3 regions of the Citrobacter braakii genome follow, and region 3 is predicted to be linked to each of the others. Evidence: predicted binding sites of a transcription regulator. Region 3 holds the regulator's gene; each other region holds the start of a gene.
What was found. Region 3 encodes CRP, which controls carbon source genes, mostly activating them, when cyclic AMP is high. Its sites were predicted from a motif close to ATGTGANNNNNNTCACAT; they were not measured.

Region 1 (10,147 bases), 1.0 Mb from region 3:
GCGTACCGCGCAATATTAATCTGCTGGGCCTGGTCACCCTGACTTACGGTATTGGGCAAATACTCGGGCCGCTCTTAACCAGCCTGCTGGGAAGCGGCGCTCAAGCGATCGTTAACGCCACGCTATGCGGTGCCGTCGCCTTGTTTATTGCGGCACTGATCAGCCTCACACAATTATACAAACAGCGTTTTGCCTCCCCCAAAAGGGTATAATCGACAACCTTATAAACAGGTATCTTAGGATTAGTCCGCAATCAAATGTCAACATTTAATAAACCACAAATAATCGGCAATTACCCGCCAGACAATTTATAATCCCCGGCTGTTCATTTATAAACTCAATTTAAAATGCGTAAAAATGGACATATTAACTCAGCATCAACACTATCTTCGGGAAAAGTACATGTCATGGTTTAAAAAAATACTACTGGGGTTAATTATTTTGGTGGGTTTAATTGACACGCTAAAGGATTATAAAGACTTTGGCCTGTTTGGCGCGTTAGGATTGTTTCTTATATTCCTGTTAACAACAACATTTTTATGGCAATGGGCTTCTGGCAGGTTACCAGAGATAACCCAGGTTCAGGCCGTATTTATTTTACTGGCCAGCGCGGTAGCCTCAATTTTTGTTATCAATATGGCAATTGCCGGAAATTTGCATGTGGATTTAATGGAGGTCATGTACGTTACCATTACGCATAATCCACTTTTTTACCTGATTCTCTGCGTGGTCGCATGGGTAAAAGTGGGCATCTGGCAATGGCTGTTTAGCGGTGGACAGGTGAAAGAGAGTCAGCCAGTTTAAACACGGCAGAGCTAAAAAAGGCGTCTTAACTAAGACGCCTTTTATGCTAGTACAACAAATTAGAACTGATAGGTCAGACCCGCAACAACCTGGTTGTCGTCGTCTTTGCCGTCGAGCAGGTTAATTTTGTAACCCACATCAGCCACGATGTTTTTGTTGAAGTAGTAATCCGTGCCCAACGCTACGTATTCAGTCAGGTCATTATTGTTGTTGTCACGCGCGTGAACGTAACCCACGTTCGGACGCAGACCAAAATCAAACACATACGCAGCCATTGCTTCAAAGTGCTCAGCTTTATCCGCATCCTGAATCAGGTTGTGGGACTCGCCGTACATGGTCGCGACGTAGATGGCATTAGCATCATATTTCAGACCCGCGCCCCAGAACTCTGCGTTTTCGCCATCCCAGCCGCTTCGTTTCTGCAGAGCAGTCACCGCACTGGTGGTGTAGGCCGCAATCGCAGATACGCCGGAATCCGCAATATTGTCATAACCCAGGGAGAAGCCATAGCCATTGCCATGCTGTTTTGCCGGGCTAATGTTAGTGTCATCCTGGCCCTGGTATTGCGCGCCAATGTTCAGACCATCAACGGCTCCAAACAGATTTTTGGTGCGGAGTGTTGCAACGCCAGCAGTACGTGTAGTAAGGAAGCGGTCAGTATCTTCAAAGGAGTCGCCGCCGAACTCTGAAAGAGTGTCAGTGTAAGCTCCCACGTCGTAAGCAATACCGTAGTTACGACCGTAGTCAAAGCTAACGTCATGGCCATAATCCAGGCCAGCAAACGCCAGACGTGTATTGACGCCATTCTGAGAACCTTCTGCTTTAGAGGCATCAAACTGACTTTCAAATTGGCCATAACCGGTCAGTTGATCGTTGATTTGTGTCTCACCGCGAAAACCCAGACGCGCGTATGTACCGTCGGCATCGGTGCCGCCAGTCCAGGAATGGACCGCTTTTACTTTGCCGTACAGATCCAGTTTGTTGCCATCTTTATTATAAATTTCCGCTGCATGAACGGAGGTTACCCCTAATACCATTACAGCTAATGCCACTGCTGACTTTTTCATGTTATTACTCACTTTTAATTGTGAATTTTGCTATCAACTTTGTTATGAAGGCAGAATACCCGCATAAAAAAGCCCCCTATGGAAAAGGGGAAAACCTCTAACACACCAATGAAGGTAATAATAAAGTGGCAAGACACATATCATTTTGGGTTAAATAAAACCCGAACAGAGAGTAATTACTTAGATTCTTCGTTTACGCTCTCATTAACAGAGCGATATAACATTATTGCTTCGGCAATAATATCTTGTTTACTTTTACGGGTTTCAAATGCCAGCGTACGAACATATTCCCACAGAGAGGTATCGACACGGGCACTTAAAAGAACCATATCTTTTGAACGGGTACCCCTGGCCTTTCTAATATCGGGGTAATCTCGAGAGGGCATTATCATCTCCTGAACGCAAACACGCTTATGGCGATGAAATATGCAGTCAGTGTAAAAACATGTCAACGGCAAAATACAGTGACAATAGTAATGAAACTGTTAATAACGGACAAAAAACTGGAACAGCATTTCAAATGAAAGATAACTTGATTATAGAATAATGTGTAATTTTAACTTTACATATATTCATTTTATTCATTTGATTAAAAAAGCCAGAACTATTGACAATAAACATGACCTCAAATCAAAACATCATTACAGCCAATAAGTTACGTGCCGTTATTAATGTCTACATTTCCGTGAAGCGCCTGTTTTTATGCACTGTTATTCCGGGCTGCTTCGCTCTGACCACCGCGTAAATCAGTTTGATTCTCACTTAACACAGGCCCATTTTGTCTAAAAATAAGCACGGAAAGGTAAAAATAAGGTAAAGAATGCATTTTTTCGCATGCAAAAATAAGTTGTTTTTAATTGATATAAATCAATTTTCACCGCGTAACGACGGAGGAAAAATCATCATCTGAGGTGATGGAAACCTTTTTTTTACGTGACGTTCATGACGAGAAAAAGCGTTGTTATGCAATAAACTTTTGTGCTGAAAAGTGTCGCGCGGGCTGCAACAGCCCGCATGGGAGAGGAAGGAAAATCAGGCGTTAACTTTATCCAGCGGCCAGGAATCAAACAGATAACCATCAAAGTCGATGTCATCAACATTTGAAAACTCCAGCAGGCGCTGTTTGACGTTTTCCAGATGCTGCCACATTGCCAGCTTGGCTGCGCGGGCATCCTTTTTGATTAATGCCGCCAGGATCTGTTTGTGGTCACCCATCCACTCTTTACGGTAATGGGTATCGTCAAGGTGGCTATGGAGCTGGATCCACATCGGGTTGTTTTCACGCCACTGCCATGACTGGCGAAACAGCTCCACCAGCATGCTGTTATGCGTGGCTTCAGCTATGGCGAGATGGAACTGCATGTCGCCGCTTTCAGAACCGTTCGCTTCGCTGGAGGCCAGCTCCCGCTCTTCCAGCTGTAACGCCTGGCGCATTTTAACGATATCTTCACGCGTAGCCTGCAGCGCGGCGAATTCGGCGATATTGCTTTCCAGCAGCTGTCGCGCCTGCAGCAGCTCAAACGGGCCCGCGTCATTGCAATGATTGACATCCGTACTGTCGATGGTCTGCGCATCTGCATTGTCGAGTACGTAGATCCCGGCGCCGCGACGCACGTCCACCAGACCTTTAATTTCCAGCATAATTAACGCTTCGCGAACCACCGTGCGAGTGACGTTGAGCATCTCAGCAATTTCACGTTCCGGCGGCAAACGCTCCCCGGGCTGGTACGGCGTCTGGACAATCAGATCGCGGATCATTGCACCCACTTCCTGGTAGGGTCTTTGTTGAGAAGTGTTCGATTTCATCGTGTTATGTCCGTCAGATGCGTCAATTCAGATCCGTAGGCCGGATAAGGCACATGCGCTGCCATCCGACACCTGTGCCGTTGGCTGATGGCGACGCTGACGCATCTTATCAAGCCTACAAAAAACGTTTTTTCGCCTGAACTATAGCATTTGCGGGAAGCCAAAAACAGAAAACGGGTCAACCAAATCAGCATTTTGATTGACCCGTCATACTTCGGGGATTATGCGTCAGCGCCTAACGCCGCAACGCACTCGCGTGCACCGTGTTCACACAGCTGTTGATACGTCGCGATAACTGTCTCCACAAAATCAGCGTTTTCCGCCAGATCATGGCCAAAAATGCCGCTCAGCCCCAGCAGCGCCGTCACGCGTTCGGCCCCCTGGAACTGTTGGTTAATGCGCTGGAACTCAGCCAGCAAGGGGTCGACAACATCAATGGCCTGCCCCTGTTCATCCACGCCACGGGTGTAGCGCATCCAGCCCGCCACGCCCAGCGCCAGGTGACGCCAGTCGCTGGCGTTTTGCAGATGCAGACGCACCGGATCCAGCAGGCGCTGCGGCAATTTCTGGCTGCCGTCCATCGCAATCTGCCAGGTGCGGTGACGCAGTGATGGGTTGCTGAAACGCTCGATGAGCAGCGTCGCATAGGCGTTAAGATCGGTGCCTTCTGGCATCGACAGCGTCGGCGCTTGCTCCTGCATCATCAGCGCGAACGCCGCTTTGCGGTACGCCGGATTTGTCATGGTATCAGCGATAGTTTCATAGCCGCCGAGATAGCCCAAATACGCGAGGAAAGAGTGGCTGCCGTTGAGCATACGCAGTTTCATCATTTCAAACGGCACCACATCGGCAACGAACTGTGCACCAACGTTGTCCCAGTCAGGGCGACCGTTGACAAAGTTATCTTCGATAACCCACTGACGGAATGGCTCACAGGCGATAGCACACGGATCGTACACGCCCAACTGGTCGGCAATCTCTTGCAACGTTTCTGGCGTCGCCGCCGGAACAATGCGGTCGACCATGGTGCACGGGAAAGTGGCGTTAGCCTCAATCCACTGCGCCAGCTGCGGGTCGCGCGCCTGCGCCAGACCCAGCACCGCGACTTTCGCCACATGACCATTTTCACGCACGTTATCGCAAGACATCACGGTAAAGGCCGCAAGCCCTTGCTCACGACGCAGATGCAGCGCCTGTACGATGTAACCAATCGCCGATTTCGGCGTGCCTGGATTCGCCAGATCGTGTTTAATCAGCGGGTTATTGAGATCTAACTGTCCGCTGGCAGCATCGGTGCAGTAGCCTTTTTCCGTGACCGTCAGCGAGACAATTGCCGTCTGCGGGCGCGCCATAGCCTGTAAAATACCATCACAGCCGTCAAGCTCCGGGTGCAACGCTTCTTTCATCGAGCCAATCACTTTCAGCACGGTGTTGTCCGCGCCTTTTTCCGCCACGGTATACAGCAGTTGCTGTTTGCGCAGGTTTTCAATCAGCACGCGGTCGTTACCCGGCATCAGGTTAACTTCACAGATCCCCCAGTCACTGTCGGTGGTTTCCAACAGATGATGGGTGTACAGCGCCTGGTGCGCGCGGTGAAATGCGCCGCATCCCAGGTGAACAATACGGGATTGCAGGCGCGAGCTGTCCCATGCAGGGCGAGCAACCGGCAGGTTGCTATTGGCAATTGTCGTTGTCATCGTGAACTCCAGAACCCGTTGAATGACCAACGGAAGAGAAAAGAAAAAGCCGGCCAGACAGGTGACCAGCAACTCGCTTTAGCGGCTAAAGAAAGCGCGCTGGATAGCCATCTCAACGCCACGCACTTCCGCCAGCCCTTTCAGGCGACCAATCGCGGAGTAGCCTGGGTTGGTTTTCTTTTTCAGATCGTCAAGCATCTGATGGCCGTGGTCCGGACGCATTGGGATCAGGTCCTCTTTACCCTCGGCTTTACGGCGCTGCTCTTCCTCAACGATCGCTTTCACGACTTCGTACATATCGACGTCGCCGTTAAGATGCGCCGCTTCATGGAAGGTTTTCGGGTTATCTTCACGCAGCGTGGAGCGCAGGTGGGTGAAGTAAATACGTGGGCCAAACTGTTTGATCATGTTGACCAGATCGTTGTCCGCCCGGACGCCGTAGGAGCCGGTGCACATGGTAAAACCGTTCGCCATGCTGTTGACCGTATCGACCATCCATTGCATATCTTCCACGGTGGAAACAATGCGCGGCAGGCCGAGGATTGGGCGCGGCGGATCGTCCGGGTGTACCGCCATCCGCACGCCTGCTTCTTCCGCCACAGGAATAATTGCTTTCAGGAAGACGGCAAAGTTCTCACGCAGTGCGGCTTTATCGATATCTTTATAACGCGCAAGATGCTGGCGGAACTGGTCAAGCGTATAGCCCTCTTCCGCGCCTGGCAGACCGGCGATGATATTGCGGGTCAGACGCGCTTTGTCTTCATCGCTCATGGTGGCAAAGCGTTCATTCGCCTGAGCAATCTCTTCGGCGGTGTAATCCGCTTCCGCGCCCGAGCGTTTGAGGATGTGCAGCTCAAAGGCGGCGAATTCAATCTGGTCAAAACGCAGCGCTTTGGAGCCGTCCGGCAGGACGTATTCCAGGTCGGTACGGGTCCAGTCGAGAACCGGCATAAAGTTGTAGCACACGGTACGAATGCCGCACTGGGCCAGGTTACGCAGGCTTTGCTGGTAGTTGGCGATCCACTGCTGATAGTTACCAGAACGGGTTTTAATGTCTTCGTGAATCGGTACGCTTTCGACGACCGACCAGACCAGGCCCGCCTGCTCAATAATGGCTTTGCGTTTTAGGATCTCATCAACCGTCCACACTTCCCCGTTCGGGATATGGTGCAAGGCGGTGACCACGCCCGTGGCACCCGCCTGACGTACATCCGCTAAGGTGACCGGATCGTTAGGACCATACCAGCGCCATGTCTGTTCCATCTTTTATTCCTCATTTACGTTATGGACTCGACGATATGGCACATAAATTCCTCCTTTTGGTATGACATGTCAACCTGAAGGAGTGAATTGGTTAACCAAATCACGATTTTTGCTGATTAGATCGCCATTTTGCGGCCAGGAAGCGCAGTAAAGATGTAAACATGTAACGCAATGTGACATTCATCGCATCAATGGTTAACCAATACGGATAACATCTCAACCAAAATCATAATAGTTCAACCAATAAAGGTAGACGTTATATGCATGTTCTCAATATTCTGTGGGTCGTATTCGGCATCGGTCTGATGCTGGTGCTCAATCTAAGATTCAAAATAAACTCGATGGTCGCCCTGCTGCTGGCGGCGCTCTCGGTCGGCATGCTGGCGGGTATGGACTTAATGGCGCTGCTGCACACCATGAAATCCGGCTTTGGCAGCACGCTGGGTGAGTTGGCGATTATCGTGGTATTCGGGGCAGTCATCGGTAAGCTGATGGTCGATTCCGGAGCGGCGCATCAGATTGCTCATACGCTGCTGGCGCGACTCGGTCTGCGCTATGTACAGCTGTCGGTGATCATTATTGGTCTGATTTTTGGCCTGGCGATGTTCTATGAAGTGGCGTTTATTATGCTGGCGCCGCTGGTGATCGTCATTGCCGCAGAAGCGAAGATCCCGTTCCTCAAGCTGGCGATTCCTGCCGTTGCCGCCGCCACCACCGCCCACTCGCTGTTCCCGCCGCAGCCAGGTCCGGTCGCACTGGTTAACGCCTACGGCGCTGACATGGGTATGGTCTACATCTACGGTATTCTGGTGACTATTCCGAGCGTGATCTGCGCCGGGCTTATCCTGCCGAAGTTCCTCGGCAACCTCGATCGCCCGACGCCGTCATTCATGAAGGCCGACGTACCGGTTGACCAGAACAATTTACCGTCTTTCGGCGTCTCTATTCTGGTTCCGCTGATCCCGGCGATCATCATGATCTCCACCACCATCGCCAACATCTGGCTGGTGAAAGGAACGCAGGCGTGGGAAGTGGTCAACTTCTTAGGCTCCTCGCCAATTGCGATGTTTATCGCCATGATTGTCGCCTTCGTGCTGTTTGGTACCGCGCGTGGTCACGACATGCAGTGGGTGATGAACGCCTTTGAAAACGCGGTGAAAAGCATCGCCATGGTGATCCTGATCATCGGCGCGGGCGGCGTACTGAAGCAGACCATTATCGATACCGGCATCGGCGATACCATCGGCATGCTGATGTCGCACGGCAATATTTCTCCATACATCATGGCGTGGTTGATAACCGTGCTTATTCGTCTGGCAACCGGTCAGGGCGTGGTCTCAGCCATGACGGCGGCGGGGATTATCAGCGCAGCCATTCTCGACCCGGCAACCGGTCAACTGGTGGGCGTCGATCCGGCGTTGCTGGTACTGGCGACGGCGGCTGGCTCCAACACCCTGACCCATATCAACGATGCCTCGTTCTGGCTGTTCAAAGGCTACTTCGACCTGTCGGTGAAGGATACGCTGAAAACCTGGGGTCTGCTGGAGCTGGTGAACTCCGTGGTTGGTCTGATTATCGTGTTGATCATCAGCCTGATTGCATAACGTCGATACCGCTCTGGCCCGCAGCGCCAGAGCGGTTCTTCTCCTGCCTTAACAATCCTCAATAATCAGATACACCGCCTTCACCGGGCCATGCACCCCAACCACCTTGATAAGCTCAATATCCGCCGTCGAGCTGGGTCCACTGATAATGTTAATGCACGATGGCATACGCTCACCGGCCTGCGCTTTCTGATGCAGTTTTTCTGCCAGTTGCGCCACGCGCGGCAGGATGGTGCTTTTACGCAGCACGAAAATCGAGGACTCCGGCAACAGGCTCAAAGAACGCCCGCGCTCCGGCGCGGAAAACAGCACCACGCCGCCGGACTCGGTCAGGCCATACTCGGCATACACCACGCCGACTTTCGCCTGCTCGGCCTCGGTAATATTTTCGCTGCCTCGCGCCGGATCCCAGACCACTGCGTTGCATTCCTGCTGCAAACGTTCGGTGATGCCCAGCGCCACCAGTCGGCTGTCGCCGCTCAGCACTACCGGCTGACCCAATTCTTCACACAGGCGTAGCGCTGCTTCTGCGGCCTGGTCCTCGCGAGTCAGTTCACAGCGGGCCAGCATCACTTCGCTGGCGAACTGGATAAACGCATCGCAGCGCTGCTGCGGGCTAAGTTCGGTCAGGCGCTCGTTGGCATAATTGTTAACCGGCGCGGCATCCGCTTGCGGTTCGAAACGCGGCGGGCGACCCAGCGCCTGGGCGATGGTGTTTAAAAACGCGGTACGGTTATCCATTCTTTTTCTCCTGCGCCTGATGTTTCTTAAACCAGCTGCGGAAGCTCTCGCCGTCAGCATCAGGCAGATCGCGCGCCTCCATCCAGTCACCAATCGCGCCAACCTTGAGCGGGGTTTTCCCGCCATTGATAAACCAGCTTGCCGCATGCGCGCCCGCCATCATCCCCACTTTCCACAGCCCCGGATGGCTATTGGCATAAGCGAACATTTTGATCGCCCGTCGCTCGGCTTTCGGGGTAATGCCCTCCTCGGCCATCACCCGACGATGACGCAGGATCAGTTTTGACAGCGGAATACGCACCGGGCAGACGCTGTCACAGGCCGTGCATAAAGAACAGGCGTACGGCAGGTCTTTAAAATCTTTATAGCCGCCGAGCAGCGGAGAAATCACCGCGCCGATAGGTCCAGGATAGATAGAGCCATAGCCGTGCCCGCCAATGTGGCGATACGCCGGGCAGGTGTTCATACAGGCCCCGCAGCGGATGCAGCGCAGCACATCGCGAAACTCAGAGCCCAGCACCTGCGAGCGACCGTTATCGACAATCACCAGATGGAACTCTTCCGGTCCGTCCACGTTATCCGCCTCACGCGGGCCGGTCAGCCAGGTGTTATAGCCCGTCAGACGAGCGCCCACGGCGCTGCGCGCCAGCATGGTGATCAGCACATCCACATCAGCAAAGGTTGGCGCGATACGCTCCATGCCCATCACCGCAATGTGTGTTTTCGGCAGCGTGGTGCACATGCGCGCGTTGCCTTCGTTGGTCACCAGGCATACTGAACCGGTTTCCGCCACGGCAAAGTTACAGCCGGTAATACCGATTTCGGCACTCAGGAAATCCTCGCGGATCTTCTGGCGAATGAACAAGGTCATAGCTTCCGGGGTTTCCGGGCCGTCATACCCCAGACGCTCGTTCAGCACGCGGCGGATCTGATAGCGATCTTTATGAATAGCCGGGACCACGACGTGCGAAGGTGGATCCTGATCCAATTGCAGGATGTATTCCCCGAGATCGGTTTCGATCACCTGGATTCCCGCATCCTGCAGGACATGGTTGACGCCGATCTCCTCGGTCACCATCGACTTGGACTTCACCACCTTCTTCGCGTTTTTGCTTCGCGCGACCTGCAGAATGTAGGCGGTGGCCTCTTCTTTGGTTTTGGCGAA
Region 2 (10,147 bases), 2.1 Mb from region 3:
CCTTCCGCTTCCAGTTTGGCGATGGACTCCACCACTGCCGGATAGCGCGCCATGACTTCGGCCGGGATTTCCGGCAGGCTGATGCTTTCCGCAATAATACGGTTCTTCACATGACGCTCAAAGACTTCAGACAGGCCCTGAACGCGCGCTTCGTTTCGGGTGTTACCCGCAGACATGCCGTTAGAAACGTACAGGTTGCCAATAATGTTCATCGGAATATAGACGGTCTGGTTATCCGACTGACGGGTAAACGGTAGGCCGCAGACCCCACGTTCTTCATTACCGGATTGCAGATCGATAAGCATGCTGCCAGTCAGTTCGTTGTCTGGATCGTAAAACGCACGCAGACGAGCATCCAGTAGACCTTCTGGTACGTCGTCTTCTTCAGTCAACGGGAACCATTTTTCGTTCGGATAATGCACGAATGGACCGTTGGCGATGGTTTCACCCAGCCAGAAATCCGCAAAGAAATAGTTAGTCGACAGACGCTCAAAATATTCGCCCAGCGCGGAAGCCAGCGCCGCTTTTTTCGTCGCGCCTTTACCGTTGGTGAAGCACAGCGCGCATTCTTTGTCGCGAATATGTACAGACCAGACGTTAGGGACGGGATTCAACCACGAGGCTTCTTCAATTTGAAAACCAAGGTCGAGCAATTTTTGCTGGAAGCGAGCGATGGAGTCTTCCAGAGCGGCATCTTTGCCGGGGATAAATGTTTGCGTCATGAAAATCACTTTTGTCGTACGGAAAGCGCGCAATGATACGGGTTTTAAATGAATGGCGCTATCGTCGCCGGAGTTCAGACGTAAATAAAAGTATTAGCTATGCTTTCCTACAGCCAACCACGTTTAGAGCATAATAATGAAAGCTTTCGATTTACACCGAATGGTACTGGATAAGGTGCCCATGGATTTTCTGGGAGAAGTTGCTCTGCGCAGCTTCTATACCTTTATATTGGTTTTTCTGTTTTTAAAAATCACCGGACGTCGCGGCGTACGCCAGATGTCGCTTTTTGAAGTGCTGATTATCCTTACGCTGGGATCCGCGGCGGGAGACGTGGCATTTTATGATGATGTCCCGATGCTGCCGGTGCTGGTGGTCTTTATTACGCTTGCCGTGCTGTATCGGCTGGTTATGTGGCTGATGGCGCATAGCGAGAAAATGGAGGATTTGCTGGAGGGCAAGCCCGTTGTGATCATTGAGGACGGCGAGCTGGCATGGTCGAAGCTCAATAGCGCCAATATGACGGAATTCGAATTCTTTATGGAATTGCGTTTGAACGGCGTGGAGCAATTGGGACAGGTGAGACTGGCCATCCTGGAGACTAATGGGCAAATCAGCGTCTATTTCTTTGCCGATGAAGACGTAAAGCCGGGGCTCAGTATTTTGCCTAAACGCTGTACACAGCGATTTAAAGTGATACCTGAAGCTGGGGACTATGCCTGTATACGGTGTAGTGAAGTGGTGCAAATGAACGCCGGAGATCATCAATTATGTCCACGCTGTGCAAATCCAGAATGGTCGAAGGCCAGTCGGGCAAAACGGGTCACCTGACAGCGAAAATCTCGGTTTTTACCCGTCAATCCGATAGATTCTGTTGTGTGACCAATGACACATTTTTACCCTGGCCAGTTTTACCCATTGCGGCGCGTGTCACTGAATGATAAAACCGATATCCACAGGAATAACTTATACCAATGTCTGTCACCGGATTATCGCCAATGACAGGATGTTGATTGGACAACAACACAACGTGGTGAGGGGAAATGGCTCAGGTCTTCAATTTTAGTTCAGGTCCGGCAATGTTACCGGCAGAAGTACTTAAACTGGCTCAACAGGATCTTCGCGACTGGAACGGTCTTGGCACGTCGGTGATGGAAATTAGCCACCGTGGCAAAGAATTCATCCAGGTCGCAGAGGAAGCGGAGCAGGATTTTCGCGACCTTCTCAGCATCCCCTCCAACTATAAAGTGTTGTTCTGCCATGGCGGTGGGCGCGGGCAGTTTGCGGGTATCCCGTTAAATATTCTGGGTGACAAAACCACGGCGGATTACGTTGATGCCGGTTATTGGGCCGCCAGCGCAATTAAAGAAGCGAAAAAATACTGTACGCCGAACGTTATCGACGCCAAAGTCACCGTTGACGGACTGCGTGCTGTTAAGCCAATGAGCGAATGGCAGCTTTCTGACAACGCGGCGTATTTGCACTATTGCCCGAATGAAACCATTGATGGCATTGCGATCGATGAAACGCCGAATTTTGCCAGCAATGTAGTGGTTACGGCGGATCTGTCCTCTACCATTCTTTCCGCACCTCTTGACGTGAGCCGTTATGGCGTAATTTATGCCGGGGCGCAGAAAAACATCGGCCCGGCCGGGCTGACCATTGTCATCGTACGTGAAGATTTGCTGGGTAAGGCTCATGTGTCATGCCCGTCAATCCTCGACTATACCGTGCTGAATGACAACGACTCCATGTTCAACACGCCGCCAACCTTTGCCTGGTATCTGTCTGGCCTGGTCTTTAAATGGCTGAAAGAGCAGGGCGGTGTTAACGCGATGGATAAAATTAACCAGCAAAAAGCGGAACTGCTGTACGGCGTAATCGATAACAGCGATTTCTACCGTAACGACGTGGCAAAATCGAACCGTTCACGCATGAACGTACCGTTCCAGCTTGCTGACAGCGCCCTGGATAAACTCTTCCTGGAAGAGTCTTTCGCTGCGGGTCTGCACGCGTTGAAAGGGCACCGTGTGGTCGGTGGTATGCGCGCGTCCATCTACAATGCAATGCCGCTAGAAGGTGTAAAAGCGCTGACCGATTTCATGGTCGATTTCGAGCGCCGCCGCGGTTAATCTGCTGTATTTTCATCCCCACAGCCAGTCTGTGGGGTTTTTATGTCTGTTTTTGAGAGTCGAGTTTCATGGAATCCCTGACGTTACAACCCATTGCGCGGGTGGATGGCACCATCAATCTGCCTGGATCCAAAAGTGTTTCTAACCGCGCTTTGCTGCTGGCTGCATTAGCAAATGGCACCACTGTCCTGACTAATCTGCTGGACAGCGATGATGTCCGCCATATGCTTAATGCTCTGAATGCGTTAGGAATTAGCTATACCCTTTCTGCCGACCGTACGCGTTGCGAGATTATCGGCAATGGCGGCGCGCTGCATGCCGAAGGCGCAGTGGAACTGTTCCTTGGCAATGCCGGAACCGCAATGCGCCCGCTGGCCGCTGCGCTGTGTCTGGGCAGCAATGACATCGTGTTGACGGGCGAGCCGCGCATGAAAGAGCGCCCGATTGGCCATCTGGTTGATGCGTTACGCCAGGGCGGAGCCAACATTGAATACCTGGAGCAGGAAAACTATCCGCCTTTACGTCTGCGCGGTGGCTTTACCGGAGGACAGGTTGAGGTAGACGGCAGCGTATCCAGCCAGTTCCTGACTGCGCTGCTGATGACTGCGCCACTGGCGCCGCAGGATACGACGATCGCCATTAAAGGCGAGCTGGTATCTAAACCTTACATTGATATCACACTGAACCTGATGAAAACGTTTGGTGTTGAAATTGAGAATCAGAACTACCAGCGCTTTGTTGTGCAGGGTCAGCAGCAGTATCAGTCACCGGGTGCATATCTGGTTGAAGGCGATGCTTCTTCCGCTTCCTATTTTCTCGCAGCGGGAGCCATTAAAGGCGGTACGGTAAAAGTCACCGGGATTGGCCGCAACAGTATGCAGGGTGATATCCGCTTCGCTGATGTGCTGGAAAAAATGGGCGCGACCATTACCTGGGGCGATGACTTTATTGCCTGTACTCACGGTGAGTTGAACGCGGTAGACATGGATATGAACCATATTCCCGATGCGGCGATGACCATCGCCACGGCAGCGCTGTTCGCTAAAGGCACCACGACTTTACGTAACATCTACAACTGGCGTGTCAAAGAGACCGACCGCCTGTTCGCGATGGCGACCGAGTTGCGTAAAGTGGGCGCGATCGTTGAAGAGGGCGAAGACTATATTCGCGTTACACCACCGGCGACGTTACAGTTTGCGGAGATCGCGACCTACAACGATCACCGCATGGCGATGTGTTTCTCGCTGGTGGCGTTGTCTGACACGCCGGTGACCATTCTGGACCCTAAATGTACCGCCAAAACTTTCCCGGATTATTTCGAACAGCTGGCGCGTATTAGTACACCTGCCTGATCCTCACATCTGACGCTCGCGCTCAGCATATTCGTGAGCGCATCGCTGCAGATAAACAGTAAATCAGTGTCATCTTCCGGGCTGGTTTCTCGCCAGCCCGCTATAATTGCGCAATTCTTCCTCACATCGTTACAGACTAATCGGGTTTTTACACTCTGTGTTAACGATTATTAGCGTTGGCGCGTATAATGCGCGGCGTTCACGTTAACGTATGCCCGTTTAAGGAGAAAAAGATGACGGCAATTGCCCCGGTTATTACCATTGATGGCCCAAGTGGTGCAGGAAAAGGCACCTTGTGCAAGGCAATGGCGGAAGCATTGCAATGGCATCTGTTAGATTCAGGCGCGATCTACCGCGTACTGGCGCTCGCAGCGTTGCATCACCATGTTGATGTCACATCTGAAGATGCTCTGGTACCGCTTGCCTCACACCTGGATGTGCGTTTTATCTCAACGGACGGCAACCTGGAAGTCATTCTGGAAGGTGAAGATGTCAGCGGCGAAATCCGCACCCAGGAAGTAGCGAATGCCGCATCTCAGGTCGCTGCGTTTCCTCGCGTACGCGAAGCGCTGTTACGTCGTCAACGCGCGTTTCGTGAAGCGCCCGGCCTGATTGCCGACGGACGAGACATGGGGACCGTGGTGTTCCCGGATGCACCAGTGAAAATTTTCCTGGACGCCTCCTCGCAAGAACGTGCGCATAGACGTATGCTACAGTTGCAGGAAAAGGGCTTTAGTGTTAACTTTGAACGCCTTTTGGCCGAGATCGAAGAACGCGATTTCCGCGATCGTAACCGTGCTGTAGCGCCGCTGGTTCCCGCTGCTGATGCTTTAGTTTTGGATTCAACCCGATTAAGCATTGAGCAAGTGATTGAAAAAGCGTTACAATACGCGCGCCAAAAACTGGCACTCGCTTAAGTGCGACCGAATTTGCAGTACCCCCGTTGCAATGGATTGACAGCGGGTATGTTAAACAACCCCATCCGGCATGGAGCCAGGTGGACGTTAAATATGAAACCTGAAGATTAAACATGACTGAATCTTTTGCTCAACTGTTTGAAGAATCCTTAAAAGAAATCGAAACCCGTCCGGGTTCCATCGTTCGTGGTGTTGTTGTTGCTATCGACAAAGACGTAGTACTGGTTGACGCTGGTCTGAAATCTGAGTCCGCCATTCCGGCTGAGCAGTTCAAAAACGCCCAAGGCGAGTTGGAAATCCAGGTTGGTGACGAAGTTGACGTTGCTCTGGATGCAGTAGAAGACGGCTTCGGTGAAACCCTGCTGTCCCGTGAAAAAGCTAAACGTCACGAAGCTTGGATCACGCTGGAAAAAGCTTACGAAGAAGCTGCAACCGTTACTGGTGTTATCAATGGCAAAGTCAAGGGTGGCTTCACTGTTGAGCTGAATGGTATTCGCGCGTTCCTGCCGGGTTCCCTGGTAGACGTTCGACCGGTCCGCGACACGCTGCACCTGGAAGGCAAAGAGCTTGAATTCAAAGTAATCAAGCTGGATCAGAAGCGTAACAACGTTGTTGTTTCCCGTCGTGCCGTTATCGAATCCGAAAACAGCGCAGAACGCGATCAGCTGCTGGAAAACCTGCAGGAAGGCATGGAAGTTAAAGGTATCGTTAAGAACCTCACTGACTACGGTGCATTCGTTGATCTGGGTGGCGTTGACGGCCTGCTGCACATCACCGACATGGCATGGAAACGCGTTAAGCATCCGAGCGAAATCGTAAACGTTGGCGACGAAATCACTGTTAAAGTGCTGAAGTTCGACCGCGAGCGTACTCGTGTATCTCTGGGCCTGAAACAGCTGGGCGAAGATCCATGGGTAGCTATCGCTAAGCGTTATCCGGAAGGTACCAAACTGACTGGTCGCGTGACCAACCTGACCGACTACGGCTGCTTCGTTGAAATCGAAGAAGGCGTTGAAGGCCTGGTTCACGTTTCCGAAATGGATTGGACCAACAAAAACATCCACCCGTCCAAAGTTGTTAACGTTGGCGATGTAGTGGAAGTTATGGTTCTGGATATCGACGAAGAACGTCGTCGTATCTCCCTGGGTCTGAAGCAGTGCAAAAACAACCCATGGCAGCAGTTCGCGGAAACCCACAACAAGGGCGACCGTGTTGAAGGTAAAATCAAGTCTATCACTGACTTCGGTATCTTCATCGGCCTGGACGGCGGTATCGACGGCCTGGTTCACCTGTCTGACATCTCCTGGAACGTTGCAGGTGAAGAAGCAGTTCGTGAATACAAAAAAGGCGACGAAATCGCAGCTGTTGTTCTGCAGGTTGACGCAGAGCGTGAGCGTATCTCTCTGGGCGTTAAACAGCTCGCAGAAGATCCGTTCAACAACTGGGTTGCACTGAACAAGAAAGGCGCAATCGTAAACGGTAAAGTCACTGCTGTTGATGCTAAAGGCGCAACCGTAGAACTGGCTGACGGCGTTGAAGGTTACCTGCGCGCTTCTGAAGCTTCCCGCGACCGCGTTGAAGATGCAACTCTGGTTCTGAGCGTAGGCGACGACGTTGAAGCTAAATTCACCGGCGTTGATCGTAAGAACCGCGCAATCAGCCTGTCTGTTCGTGCTAAAGACGAAGCTGATGAGAAAGATGCAATCGCAACTGTTAACAAACAGGAAGATGCTAACTTCTCTAACAACGCAATGGCTGAAGCTTTCAAAGCAGCTAAAGGCGAGTAATATCGAGTGCTCCTAAATCCTTTGTGCTGTTAACAGCACAAAGGGTGACGAGTAGCTTGACAGATTACAGGATTCGTCCTGTAATCAATGACAAAGGGCGGCTAAGGCCGCCCTTAATCAATGCAGCAGCTAATTATGCCTTTAAGGAACCGGAGGAATCATGACCAAGTCAGAATTGATTGAAAGACTTGCAACCCAGCAACCTCATATTCCCGCGAAAGCGGTTGAAGATGCAGTTAAAGAGATGCTGGAACATATGGCCTCGACTCTTGCGCAGGGCGAGCGTATTGAAATCCGCGGTTTCGGCAGTTTCTCTTTGCATTACCGCGCACCGCGCACCGGACGTAATCCGAAGACCGGCGATAAAGTGGACCTGGAAGGAAAATACGTTCCGCACTTTAAACCAGGTAAAGAACTGCGCGATCGCGCCAATATTTACGGTTAAGTTTTTAGCGAGACTTAACGCCGAGAAAAGCACCCGCATGGGTGCTTTTTTCATTTCTGCCAGCCCATCCTGGAATCCCCATCCCAGTTAATTTGCACGTTACAAGCGCCGCTAAATGTTAGCGGAATGCATACCGTATAACGCTAAATTTGCACCAGACAACCGTCGAACATTACTGCACACTTCCTGCTACAGGGAGGTGACTGATGAAAATAACAACGGTTAGTACGAGTGCATTATTCGGCATTCTCCCGCTTATGCTATTACCTGCGTTACCTGACATGCTGTGCATCGGCGTTATATTTGGTCTGGCAATTCTGCTCTGTCTTATTTCTCACAGCCCTGTACGTTTCGCCGGATTAACCCTGCTATTTTTTCTTTGGGGAGTTCTTGCTGCGAAAGATGCGCTGTGGGCCGGTAATACGCTGCCTGCAAAAAGCCAGCAGGCCATCGTGCGGATAACCGGAACCGATAATATGACAACGCACTACGGCCAGATCACGCATCTGCAGGGGAAGCGGGTATTTCCTGCTATCGGAATTACTCTGTATGGGCAGTACCTACCCGGCAACGTTTGTGCGGGCCAGACATGGGCGATGACGTTGAAGGTTCGTGCCATACACGGTCAATTGAACGAGGGCGGGTTTGATAGCCAGCGTTACGCATTGGCTCAGCACCAACTGCTGACGGGAAGATTTTTGCAGGCTTCGGTTATCGCACAACAATGCAGTTTGCGTTCGCGGTATCTCTCCTCGTTGAAAAGCGCGCTCGCTGACTATCCCTGGCAGCAAGTTATACTGGGCCTGGGAATGGGGGAGCGCTTGTCCGTGTCACAAACGGTGAAAACCATTATGCGTGATACCGGTACGGCCCATTTGATGGCTATCTCCGGGCTGCATATTGCATTTGCCGCACTTCTGGCAGCAGGATTAATTCGCGCGGGGCAATTTTTTATGCCAACCCGATGGATTTGCTGGCAGGTTCCGTTAGTTGGCGGGATCGTCTGCGCAACATTCTATGCCTGGTTAACGGGGCTACAGCCCCCGGCATTACGTACGGTTGTTGCGCTTCTGGTCTGGGGAGGGCTAAAACTCAGCGGCAGGCAGTGGAGTGGATGGTCGGTGTGGATCTGCTGTCTGGCAGCCATTCTGGTGGTGGATCCTGTCGCCGTTCTTTCACAAAGTCTGTGGTTGTCTGCTTTTGCCGTTGCGGCGCTGCTGTTCTGGTATCAATGGGTTCCGATGCCGGATTGGCCGCTGTCGCGCATTGGACGCCAATTTCTGGCGCTTGCTCATTTGCAATTGGGAATTACGCTCCTGCTTCTGCCTGTGCAAATCGCGATGTTTCACGGTTTTAGCCTGACCTCATTTCTGGCGAATTTGTTTGCTGTACCGCTGGTTACGTTTATTTCCGTACCATTGATATTAGCAGGCATGATCGTCCATTTAACCGGGCTGGCGATGGTTGAGTCGAACCTATGGTATTTAGCGGATCGCTCCCTCGCGCTATTATTTTGGGGGCTCAGGAGCCTGCCTGAAGGGTGGATCAATATTGATGCACGTTGGCAATGGCTTGCATTTGTACCCGGACTCCTGCTCATCGCATATCGGCTGAACGCGTGGCGAACTATACCGGTAGTTTGCGTCACTGTGCTCCTTTTACTGAGCGCCCCGTTCTGGCGAACGCTACGTACTGATGTCTGGCAAGTGCATATGCTGGACGTCGGGCAGGGGCTGGCGATGGTCATTGCGCGCAATGGGAAAGCGATTCTTTACGATACCGGTCTGGCATGGCCTGAAGGCGATAGCGCGCAACAGCTGATTATTCCATGGCTACGCTGGCACAACCTGGAGCCAGAAGGCGTTATTTTAAGCCATGAGCATATGGATCACCGGGGCGGGTTGCGTTCGCTGCAGCAAGCCTGGCCGTCGCTATGGATAAGAAGCCCATTAGGTTGGGAAGGGCATCTCCCGTGTTTACGCGGGGAGCGCTGGCAATGGCAAGGGTTAACCTTTAGTGCGCATTGGCCCGTGCGTGGAAATAAAGATCTGGGGAATAACCACTCCTGCGTGGTTAAGGTCGATGACGGGCATCAGAGTATTCTGCTGACCGGAGATATTGAGTCTCCCGCTGAACAAAAAATGCTAAGTCACTACTGGCAGCATCTGCAGTCTACGGTGATACAGGTTCCACATCATGGTAGCAATACCTCATCATCGCAGGCGCTGATTCAGCGGGTCGGCGGGCAGGCCGCGCTAGCCTCCGCATCCCGTTACAATGCCTGGCGTCTCCCGTCCAGGAAAGTGAAGCAACGTTATCGGCAACAAAATTATCAATGGCTGGATACACCACACCAGGGGCAGATTACGCTGGATTTTTATCAAAAAAACTGGCGAATAAACAGCTTGCGGGATCAGATTTTACCTCGTTGGTATCATCAGTGGTTTGGCGTGTCGGAGGATAACGGGTAGAATATGCGGCTATTCTAACAAATGCTGGTTTTTTGAATGCATAACGATAAAGATCTCTCTACGTGGCAGACGTTTCGCCGACTATGGCCAACCATAGCGCCTTTTAAATCGGGTCTGATCGTGGCGGGTATAGCGTTAATCCTGAACGCGGCCAGCGATACCTTCATGCTATCGCTCCTTAAGCCATTACTGGATGATGGTTTTGGTAAAACGGATCGCTCGGTGCTGCTGTGGATGCCGCTGGTGGTCATTGGACTAATGGTTCTTCGCGGATTCACCAGCTATGTCTCCAGCTACTGCATCTCATGGGTATCAGGCAAAGT
Region 3 (10,147 bases):
GTCACATCCTGACGACCTTTTTGCAGGATCGAAACCACATCAATTGCGCTGCAACCGCCCGCAGCCATTAATACCATTTCCATCGGGCTCGGCGCTTTATCACCGGAGTTACCGTCCATCAAAATTTGGTGACCAGAGGCGGACTCACCGAGGAAGGTTAACCCCTCAACCCACTTTACACGCGCTTGCATATTTCGTAACTCCAATGTTTCAATTTTCCTGACAGATTACGCGTACATAACAATTCTCGCAACGGAAGGCGACCTGCGTCATGCTGAAGCGAGACACCAGGAGACACACGGCGAAAGCTATGCTAAAACAGTCAGGATGCTACAGTAATACATTGACGTACTGCATGTATGCAGAGGACATCACATTACAGGCTGCAGTTAATTTTTGACAGCCCCTTTCCCAGGTAGCGGGAAGCATATTTTTGCAAACCCAGAGGCAGCGTCGTTTTCTGGCTCTGGAGACAGCTTATAACAGAGGATAACCGCGCATGGTGCTTGGCAAACCGCAAACAGACCCGACTCTCGAATGGTTCTTGTCTCATTGCCATATTCATAAGTACCCATCGAAGAGCACGCTGATTCACCAGGGTGAAAAAGCGGAAACGTTGTATTACATCGTTAAAGGCTCAGTGGCAGTGCTGATCAAAGATGAAGAAGGGAAAGAAATGATCCTTTCTTATCTGAATCAGGGCGATTTTATTGGTGAATTAGGCCTCTTCGAAGAAGGTCAGGAACGTAGCGCTTGGGTACGTGCCAAAACCGCATGTGAAGTCGCTGAAATTTCCTACAAAAAATTTCGCCAATTAATCCAGGTCAACCCGGATATTCTGATGCGCCTGTCTTCACAGATGGCTCGTCGCCTGCAGGTCACGTCTGAAAAAGTCGGCAACCTTGCCTTCCTCGACGTAACGGGTCGTATCGCGCAGACTCTGCTGAATCTGGCGAAACAGCCTGATGCGATGACCCACCCGGACGGCATGCAGATTAAAATCACCCGTCAGGAAATCGGCCAGATCGTTGGCTGCTCCCGTGAGACCGTTGGTCGTATTCTGAAGATGCTGGAAGATCAAAACCTGATCTCCGCACACGGTAAGACCATCGTCGTCTACGGCACCCGTTAACCCCATCGAAGTGGCGCGTTACTCAGTGATGCGCCACTTTTGTTTACACCGATGTGGCGAAGACTGATATACCACCCAGAGATCAACTACGCACTACGGCAGACGCTGGTGCTATGTTTACCTGTGGCTGTTGGTCTGATCATCGGTCAGCTTCATCTGGGACTCCTCTTCTCCCTGGTCCCTGCCTGCTGCAACATTGCTGGTCTTGATACCCCGCATAAGCGCTTTTTCAAACGTTTAGCTATTGGCGCGTCTTTGTTTGCCGGTTGCAGTCTGATCATGCAGTTGCTGCTGGCACAGGCCATACCGCTGCCGCTTATCCTCACCGGACTGACGCTGATTCTTGGCGTAACCGCCGAGCTAAGCCCTCTGCATGCCCGACTGTTACCGGCCTCACTTATCGCCGCGATTTTCACGCTAAGCCTGGTCGGGAACATGCCCGTCTGGGAACCGTTGCTGATCTATGCGCTGGGCACGTTATGGTACGGCCTGTTCAACTGGTTCTGGTTCTGGATGTGGCGCGAGCAGCCGCTCCGTGAATCGCTCAGCTTGTTGTACCGTGAATTAGCCGATTACTGTGAGGCCAAGTACAGCCTGCTGACCCAGCATGCCGATCCGGAAAAAGCGCTACCTCCCCTGCTGGTTCGCCAGCAGAAAGCGGTGGATCTGATTACCCAGTGCTACCAGCAAATGCATATGCTGTCGGCGCATCGCAACAACGATTACAAGCGCCTGCTGCGTGCCTTTCAGGAGGCACTGGACTTGCAGGAGCATATTTCCGTCAGCCTCCACCAGCCGGAAGAGGTGCAAAAGCTGGTCGAACGTAGCCACGCCGAACAGGTGATTCGCTGGAATGCGCGCACCGTCGCCGAACGCCTTCGGGTACTGGCCGATGATATTTTGTATCACCGCTTGCCGACCCGTTTCTCGATGGACAAGCAGATTGGCACGCTGGAGAAAATCGCCAACCAGCATCCGGACAATCCGGTGGGACAATTTTGCTACTGGCACTTCAGCCGTATTGCCCGCGTGCTACGCACCCAGCGACCGCTGTACGCCCGAGATTTAATGGCAGACAAGCAGCGTCGGTTGCCGCTGATCCCGGCCCTGAAAAACTATCTGTCGTTGAAATCGCCGGCGCTGCGTAATGCCGGACGCATCAGCGTCATGCTGAGTATCGCCAGCCTGATGGGCAGCGCTTTACACCTGCCAAAGCCTTACTGGATTTTGATGACGATCCTGTTCGTCACGCAAAATGGCTACGGAGCAACCCGGGTACGTATTTTACACCGTTCAGCAGGAACGCTCGTTGGACTGGTCATTGCCGGGGTCACCCTGCACTTCCATATTCAGGAAGGTTACACGCTGGCAGGCATGCTGCTGATTACCCTGGGTAGCTATCTGATCATGCGCAAAAACTACGGCTGGGCTACCGTCGGTTTTACGGTCACGGCGGTATACACCCTGCAACTGCTGACGCTGAACGGAGAACAGTTTATCGTGCCGCGGTTTGTCGATACGGTTATTGGCTGCTTAATCGCCTTTGGCGGTACACTCTGGCTGTGGCCGCAGTGGCAGAGCGGCCTGCTGCGTAAGAACGCCCATGATGCGTTAGAAGCCGATCAGGAGGCCATTCGCCTGATCCTCAGCAACGATCCGCAGGCCACGCCGCTGGCGTACCAACGCATGCGGGTCAATCAGGCGCATAACACGTTGTTCAACTCACTGAACCAGGCGATGCAGGAGCCAGGATTCAACTCGCACTACCTGGCGGACATGAAACTGTGGGTCACGCACAGCCAGTTCATCGTCGAGCACATCAACGCGATGACCACACTGGCAAGGGAACACACAATGCTGACGCCGGATTTAGCGCAGCGGTATCTGGAATCCTGTGAAATTGCGCTCCAGCGCTGTCAGCAGCGGCTGGAATATGACGGACCGGGAAGCTCAGGCGATGTGAATATTCTCGAAGCGCCAGAGATGCTATCCCACGGTCCGTTAAGCACCCTTGAGCAGCATCTGCAACGGATACTGGGGCATCTGAACACCATGCACACCATTTCGTCGGTAGCATGGCGTCAGCGACCGCACCACGGAATCTGGCTGAGCCGCCGTCTGCGGGACATGAAAGGTTAAGATCGACTGCCGGATGCGCTGTGCTTATCCGGCAACAGGTAATCAGGCAACGACTTTCGCTACCGCTTGTGCGAAACGCTGCATCCCTTCATCGATATCCGCCTGCTCAACTACCAGCGACGGCGCGAAACGCATCACGTCCGGTCCGGCGTTGAGTACCATCACCCCTTCGTACGCGGCGGCATACAGGAAATCGCGCGCCCGGCCTTTAAACTGCGGCTTCAGCTCGGCGCCAATCAGCAGCCCCATCCCGCGAATCTCGCTGAAAATGTCGAACTGTTGATCAATCTTGTGCAAATGCTGGACAAACGTCTGACGTTTGGCCTGAATACCTTCCAACACTTCCGGCGTGTTGATGATATCAAACGCGGCCCCCGCAACTGCGCAGGCCAGCGGATTGCCACCGTAAGTGGAACCGTGCGAACCCACATGAAATGCGGAGGCAATCTCTTGGGTGGTCAGCACCGCGCTCACCGGGAAGCCTCCGCCGAGGGCCTTCGCGCTGGTGAGGATATCCGGCGTCACGCCGTAGTGCATATAGGCAAACAGATCGCCGGTACGGCCCATCCCGCTCTGCACTTCATCCAATACCAATAGCGCCTGGTGTTGGTCGCAAAGTTCACGCAAACCTTGCAGGAATTCCGGCGTTGCCGCGGTGACGCCACCTTCCCCCTGAATAGGCTCAACCACCACCGCACAGGTGTGATCGTCCATCACCGCTTTGACCGCATGCAGATCGTTAAACGGTACATGGATGATATCCGCTGGTTTTGGTCCAAAGCCGTCAGAGTATTTCGGCTGCCCGCCGACGGACACGGTAAACAGCGAACGACCGTGAAACGCATTGTGGAAGGCAATGATTTTGGTTTTGAACGGGCTATGGCGCACGCAGGCATAGTGGCGCGCCAGCTTAAAGGCGGTTTCGTTAGCTTCGGTACCCGAGTTCATGAACAGCACGCGCTCGGCGAAGGTCGCATCAATGATTTTACGGCCCAGGCGCAACGCCGGTTCATTGGTGAAAACGTTGCTGGTATGCCACAGGGTTTCACCCTGGGTTTTTAACGCCTCCACCAGGGCCGGATGGCAATGCCCTAGTGCAGTAACTGCAATGCCGCCCGCGAAATCAACATACTCTTTGCCCTGTTGATCCCAGACTCGACTCCCTTTTCCTTTTACCGGGATAAACTCAGCCGGTGCATAAATCGGCAGAATCACTTCATCGAATGTCGCGCGCGTAATTGCAGTTTGTTCAGTTGCCATGTCATTGCCACCCTGTTAAGCAGAAATGTTAGTGAAATTATAATCACAAAATATGAATAAAAAATCACTGAATAGCAACCACAAATCACCGGTTGAGGAAATTAGCCAGCAGTTGATGCCCCTGTTCGCTGAGAATACTCTCCGGGTGAAACTGCACCCCTTCCATATCCCACTCGCGGTGACGAATGCCCATAATCTCCTGCGTTTCACTCCAGGCCGTCACCTCAAAGCAGTCAGGAAGCGTCGCGGGGGCAACCACCAGAGAATGGTAGCGCGTCACCGTTAATGGGTTGGCGAGCCCCTGAAAAACACCCTGCCCGTTATGCGTAATTGGCGAGGTTTTACCGTGCATCACTTGAGCTGCCCGAACCACTGTCGCGCCAAAGGCCTGCGCCATAGCCTGATGTCCCAGACAAACACCCAGCAGGGGTGTCTTGCCCGCGAAATGACGAATAACATCCAATGAGATCCCAGCGTCATCCGGCGTGCAGGGGCCTGGGGATATTACGATTTTTTGCGGGCTTAGCGCGTCGATTTGCGCCAGCGTCAGTTCGTCGTTGCGCCTGACAAGGACATCAGCGCCCAGTTCGCAGAAGTATTGGTACAGGTTCCAGGTAAAAGAATCATAGTTATCGATAAGCAGGATCATGGCGGCTCCGGTACATAAGAACCGCGCTATTCTACTCAGTTTCCGGGGCTTCGCTTACCACTTTACGAAATATCGCCCGAAGCGTAGACAGGTCACCCATCGCCCCACTCTGATTAGCCAGGTTCCACTCCTCAACCGGAATGTCATCCCAGCTCAATATATACCCAGCATGAATCGCTAACTGTTCGAAGAAAATTCGCTGCGCCAGACCGCTGCCAATACGAAACGGATGCAGCACGTTGATTTCGCAATAATAGTGCGCAAGACGATCCACAAACTTATCTTCCGGTAACCCCACCAACCAGGACTCGTCTTCCAGGTCCTGCATCAACACATTGCCCTCTTTCTCGATATAAGCGAAATGGCAAAAGCGGGTCTCGCCCTGGTAAATATCCACTTCTCGCAGATGTCCCGCCCAGTCAAAAATATCCCGATACAGTTGGCGATGAATGGCGCACAGATGCGGCAAGCCCCGTTTAAGCGGGCCTAATTCGATAGTGGCCGCACGCAGCGCCGTCAGTTCATACGCCGCCTGCGCCAGGCGCTGTGCCTGATGAATCCCCAGACGGTTACGCATGACATTCAGGCCCGGATACAAATAGGGATCGCGTCCATCACCGAATTTATCGCTCATAGTGCCCCCTCAACTCTTCAAGACGCGCCAGGGCGTCTTCCGTGCTCAGAGTCACCCGTGGAATATCCACGCCTTCCAGCCGCCGACTGGCCTGGAAATTGGCATTTCGCCGTTGTTCCCAGAGTCTGGACTTTTGTTTATCGGTGAGTTTTTTCACGTGACCTCCCTGAATGAGCCGACACTTGCCACAAGTATAAGCGGCAATTTCAGGTTACGCAGAGAAGGGAAAGAACGCGGACAGGAACTGCCCGCGCAAAAGACGTTTACGGCAGGACTTTGGCAGACAGGATAACAATCGGTTTTGACGGGACATTCTGGTAAGGACCAACATCATGGGTCTGCACCTGAGAGATCTTATCCGCGACATCCATACCTTTCACAACTTTACCGAAGACCGCGTACCCAAAGTCGCGCTGGCCGTGATCGAGGAACGCATTGTCTGCAATATTGATAAAGAACTGGCTGGTCGCGCTGTCTTTATCTGCTGTACGCGCCATGGCAATCGTGCCGCGGGTATTACGCAATCCGTTATCGGCTTCATTCTTGATTGGCGGGTTAGGTTTCTTCTGCTGCATCTGCTCGGTAAAACCGCCGCCCTGCACCATGAAGCCAGGGATCACGCGGTGGAACGTGGTGTTGTTATAGAAACCGCTGTTGACATAATCGACAAAGTTTTGCACTGAAACCGGGGCTTTCTGACTGTTCAGCTCCAGCTCAATGTTACCGGCAGAGGTTGTCAGCAGGACATGCGGGTCACCTTTTGCTGCCAGTGCTGCGGGAGAAAGAGCAGAAAGAGCGAGAACAGCTGCAACAGCCGCCAGAGTCGATTTGAGCATGAGAATTCCTTAACAAGAGCAGAAATGAAGCAAGTGAATTGATTCTAAAGAGCCTTCAAGAACAAGGCCATCCCTTTACTTAATTTTACGTACTTGAAACAAATGTAACCTTATAGCCTCAAGATTCAATGCGATCTAGATCACATAAAAAAATGTAACGAAGCAAGTAATTACCAATAAACATTTAAATGCATCACTAAAGCGCCTAAAATCTGCCCGCTCACGGTGCAGTCAATGCACCTAACACTTCTATACAGGCCAGTCATGACTAACAGCAATCGCATCAAGCTCACATGGATTAGCTTTCTCTCCTACGCCCTGACAGGCGCGTTGGTAATTGTCACCGGGATGGTGATGGGAAACATCGCAGATTACTTCCATTTGCCCGTTTCCAGTATGAGTAACACCTTCACCTTTCTGAATGCCGGCATTCTGATCTCTATTTTTCTGAATGCATGGCTGATGGAAATTGTGCCACTGAAAACCCAGTTGCGCTTTGGCTTTATCCTGATGGTTCTGGCGGTCGCCGGACTGATGCTCAGCCATAGCCTGGCCTTGTTCTCAGCCGCCATGTTTGTACTGGGTCTGGTGAGCGGTATCACCATGTCGATTGGTACGTTCTTGGTGACTCAGATGTACGAAGGTCGCCAGCGCGGTTCCCGCCTGCTGTTTACTGACTCCTTCTTCAGCATGGCCGGCATGATTTTCCCGATGGTGGCAGCATTCCTGTTAGCGCGCAGCATCGAATGGTATTGGGTTTATGCCTGCATCGGCCTGGTATACGTCGCCATTTTCCTGCTGACCTTCGGCTGCGAATTCCCGGCGCTGGGTAAACACGCGCAGCAACCGGACGCGCCAGTGGTAAAAGAAAAATGGGGCATTGGCGTGCTGTTCCTGGCGATCGCCGCGCTGTGCTACATCCTCGGTCAGTTGGGCTTTATCTCCTGGGTGCCGGAATACGCCAAAAGTCTGGGCATGAGCCTGAACGACGCAGGTAAACTGGTCAGCGACTTCTGGATGTCTTACATGGTTGGCATGTGGGCATTTAGCTTTATCCTGCGTTTCTTCGATTTGCAGCGCATCCTGACCGTACTGGCGGGTGTGGCTACCGTCCTGATGTATCTGTTTATCACCGGTACGCCGGAGCATATGCCGTGGTTCATTCTGACGTTGGGCTTCTTCTCCAGCGCGATTTATACCACCATCATTACCCTCGGATCCCAGCAGACGAAGGTCGCATCACCTAAACTGGTTAACTTCGTTCTGACCTGTGGCACCATCGGTACTATGCTCACTTTCGTGGTCACTGGCCCTATCGTGGCGCACAGCGGTCCGCTGGCGGCATTGCAGACGGCTAACGGCTTGTATGCGGTCGTATTCGTGATGTGCTTTATTCTTGGGTTCGTCACGCGTCATCGCCAGCATAACGCACCCGCAACGCATTAATCTGAGTGCCGGATGGCGATGCTAACGCATCTTATCCGGCCTACAAGACAAGCTGTTCGTAGGCCGGATAAGGCGCAGACGCCCTCCGGCCTATTCCCGCGCCCTCTTCTTTCTCTGGTGCTGTAGGCCGATTCTTACAAAAACCCCTTAATTTGTACGCTATTTATACAAACACGAAAAGCCTGTTAATTCCGTAACTTATAAAAATGCAGTTAAATCAGCCATATACCTCTTAAGGAGTATATAAAGGCGAATTTGATTTGCATCAATAAGCGGGGTTGCTGAATCGTTAAGGTAGGCAGTAATAGAAAAGAAATCGAGGCAAAAATGAGCAAAGTCAGACTCGCTATTATCGGTAATGGTATGGTCGGCCATCGCTTTATTGAGGATCTTCTTGATAAATCCGACGCTGCCAATTTTGATATTACCGTCTTCTGTGAAGAACCCCGCAAAGCGTACGACCGTGTCCACCTGTCGTCCTACTTCTCCCACCACACCGCCGAAGAACTTTCTCTGGTGCGTGAAGGATTCTACGAGAAGCATGGCGTTAAGGTGTTAGTGGGCGAGCGCGCAATCACCATCAACCGCCAGGAGAAGGTGATCCACTCCAGCGCGGGTCGTACGGTCTATTACGATAAGCTGATCATGGCGACAGGCTCTTATCCGTGGATCCCACCGATTAAAGGTTCGGAAACCCAAGACTGCTTCGTTTACCGCACCATCGAAGACCTCAACGCCATTGAGTCTTGCGCGCGCCGTAGCAAACGCGGTGCCGTCGTCGGCGGTGGCCTGCTGGGTCTGGAAGCCGCTGGTGCGCTGAAAAGCCTCGGCGTTGAAACCCACGTGATTGAATTTGCCCCGATGCTGATGGCCGAACAGCTGGATCACATGGGTGGCGAGCAGTTACGTCGCAAAATTGAAAGCATGGGCGTGCGTGTCCACACCAGCAAAAACACTAAAGAGATCGTCCAGGAAGGCACCGAAGCGCGCAAAACCATGCGTTTTGCCGACGGTAGCGAACTGGAAGTCGATTTCATCGTCTTTTCTACCGGTATTCGCCCACGCGACAAACTGGCCACCCAATGCGGCCTCGACGTTGCGCCGCGCGGTGGTATTGTGATTAACGATACCTGCCAGACTTCTGATCCGGACATCTATGCCATCGGCGAATGCGCCAGCTGGAACAACCGCGTGTATGGTCTGGTCGCTCCAGGCTACAAAATGGCGCAGGTTGCCGTTGACCATATTCTCGAAACCGAAAACGCCTTTGAAGGCGCGGATCTGAGCGCCAAGCTGAAGCTGCTTGGTGTTGACGTCGGCGGGATTGGCGACGCGCATGCGCGCACGCCGGGCGCCCGTAGCTACGTCTATCTCGACGAAAGCAAAGAAGTCTACAAACGCCTCATCGTTAGCGAAGATAACAAAACCCTGCTCGGGGCGGTTTTAGTCGGTGACACCAGCGATTACGGCAACCTGCTGCAGCTGGTACTGAACGCCATCGAACTGCCGGAAAACCCAGACTCACTGATTCTGCCAGCTCACGCGGGCAGCGGTAAGCCGTCTATCGGTGTCGATAAACTGCCGGACAGCGCGCAGATTTGCTCCTGCTTCGACGTCACCAAAGGCATGCTGATCGCCGCTATCAACAAAGGCTGCCACACCGTTGCAGCGCTGAAAGCTGAAACCAAAGCTGGTACCGGCTGCGGCGGGTGTATCCCGTTGGTAACGCAGGTCCTGAACGCTGAACTGGCGAAACAGGGGATCGAAGTTAACAACAACCTGTGTGAACACTTCCCGTACTCGCGTCAGGAACTGTTCCATCTGATCCGTGTAGAAGGAATTAAAACCTTCGAAGAGCTGCTGGCAAAACACGGGAAAGGCTACGGCTGTGAAGTGTGTAAACCAACCGTAGGTTCCCTGCTGGCCTCCTGCTGGAATGAGTACATCCTCAAACCACAGCACACGCCGCTGCAGGACACTAACGACAACTTCCTGGCGAACATCCAGAAAGACGGTACCTACTCCGTGATCCCGCGCTCCGCGGGCGGAGA

Region 1: uxuA (mannonate dehydratase) is a predicted target of CRP. The motif match lies at 6,809-6,826, and genes of this name have one in related genera.
Region 2: serC (3-phosphoserine/phosphohydroxythreonine transaminase) is a predicted target of CRP. The motif match lies at 1,597-1,614, and genes of this name have one in related genera.

The regions. Positions count from the first base shown of each region.
Region 1 covers NZ_CP045771.1:310,646-320,792, forward strand. The annotation lists gene GFC06_RS01395 (MFS transporter) at 1-212, shown strand, start outside; gene GFC06_RS01400 (hypothetical protein) at 403-804, shown strand; gene GFC06_RS01405 (porin) at 864-1,871, opposite strand; gene GFC06_RS01410 (hypothetical protein) at 2,048-2,257, opposite strand; gene uxuR (Uxu operon transcriptional regulator) at 2,904-3,677, opposite strand; gene GFC06_RS01420 (fructuronate reductase) at 3,899-5,374, opposite strand; gene uxuA (mannonate dehydratase) at 5,453-6,637, opposite strand; gene gntP (gluconate permease GntP) at 6,898-8,241, shown strand; gene GFC06_RS01435 (LutC/YkgG family protein) at 8,290-8,982, opposite strand; gene GFC06_RS01440 (LutB/LldF family L-lactate oxidation iron-sulfur protein) at 8,975-10,147, opposite strand, start outside.
Region 2 covers NZ_CP045771.1:4,156,872-4,167,018, reverse strand. The annotation lists gene ycaO (30S ribosomal protein S12 methylthiotransferase accessory factor YcaO) at 1-722, opposite strand, end outside; gene GFC06_RS19695 (DUF421 domain-containing protein) at 859-1,551, shown strand; gene serC (3-phosphoserine/phosphohydroxythreonine transaminase) at 1,764-2,852, shown strand; gene aroA (3-phosphoshikimate 1-carboxyvinyltransferase) at 2,921-4,204, shown strand; gene cmk ((d)CMP kinase) at 4,438-5,121, shown strand; gene rpsA (30S ribosomal protein S1) at 5,235-6,908, shown strand; gene ihfB (integration host factor subunit beta) at 7,069-7,353, shown strand; gene GFC06_RS19665 (ComEC family protein) at 7,560-9,824, shown strand; gene msbA (lipid A ABC transporter ATP-binding protein/permease MsbA) at 9,861-10,147, shown strand, end outside.
Region 3 covers NZ_CP045771.1:1,360,068-1,370,214, reverse strand. The annotation lists gene GFC06_RS06275 (OsmC family protein) at 1-191, opposite strand, end outside; gene crp (cAMP-activated global transcriptional regulator CRP) at 500-1,132, shown strand; gene GFC06_RS06265 (YccS/YhfK family putative transporter) at 1,184-3,271, shown strand; gene argD (bifunctional acetylornithine/succinyldiaminopimelate transaminase) at 3,314-4,531, opposite strand; gene pabA (aminodeoxychorismate synthase component 2) at 4,617-5,180, opposite strand; gene GFC06_RS06250 (putative adenosine monophosphate-protein transferase Fic) at 5,212-5,814, opposite strand; gene GFC06_RS06245 (YhfG family protein) at 5,804-5,971, opposite strand; gene ppiA (peptidylprolyl isomerase A) at 6,078-6,650, opposite strand; gene tsgA (MFS transporter TsgA) at 6,915-8,096, shown strand; gene nirB (NADPH-nitrite reductase large subunit) at 8,424-10,147, shown strand, end outside.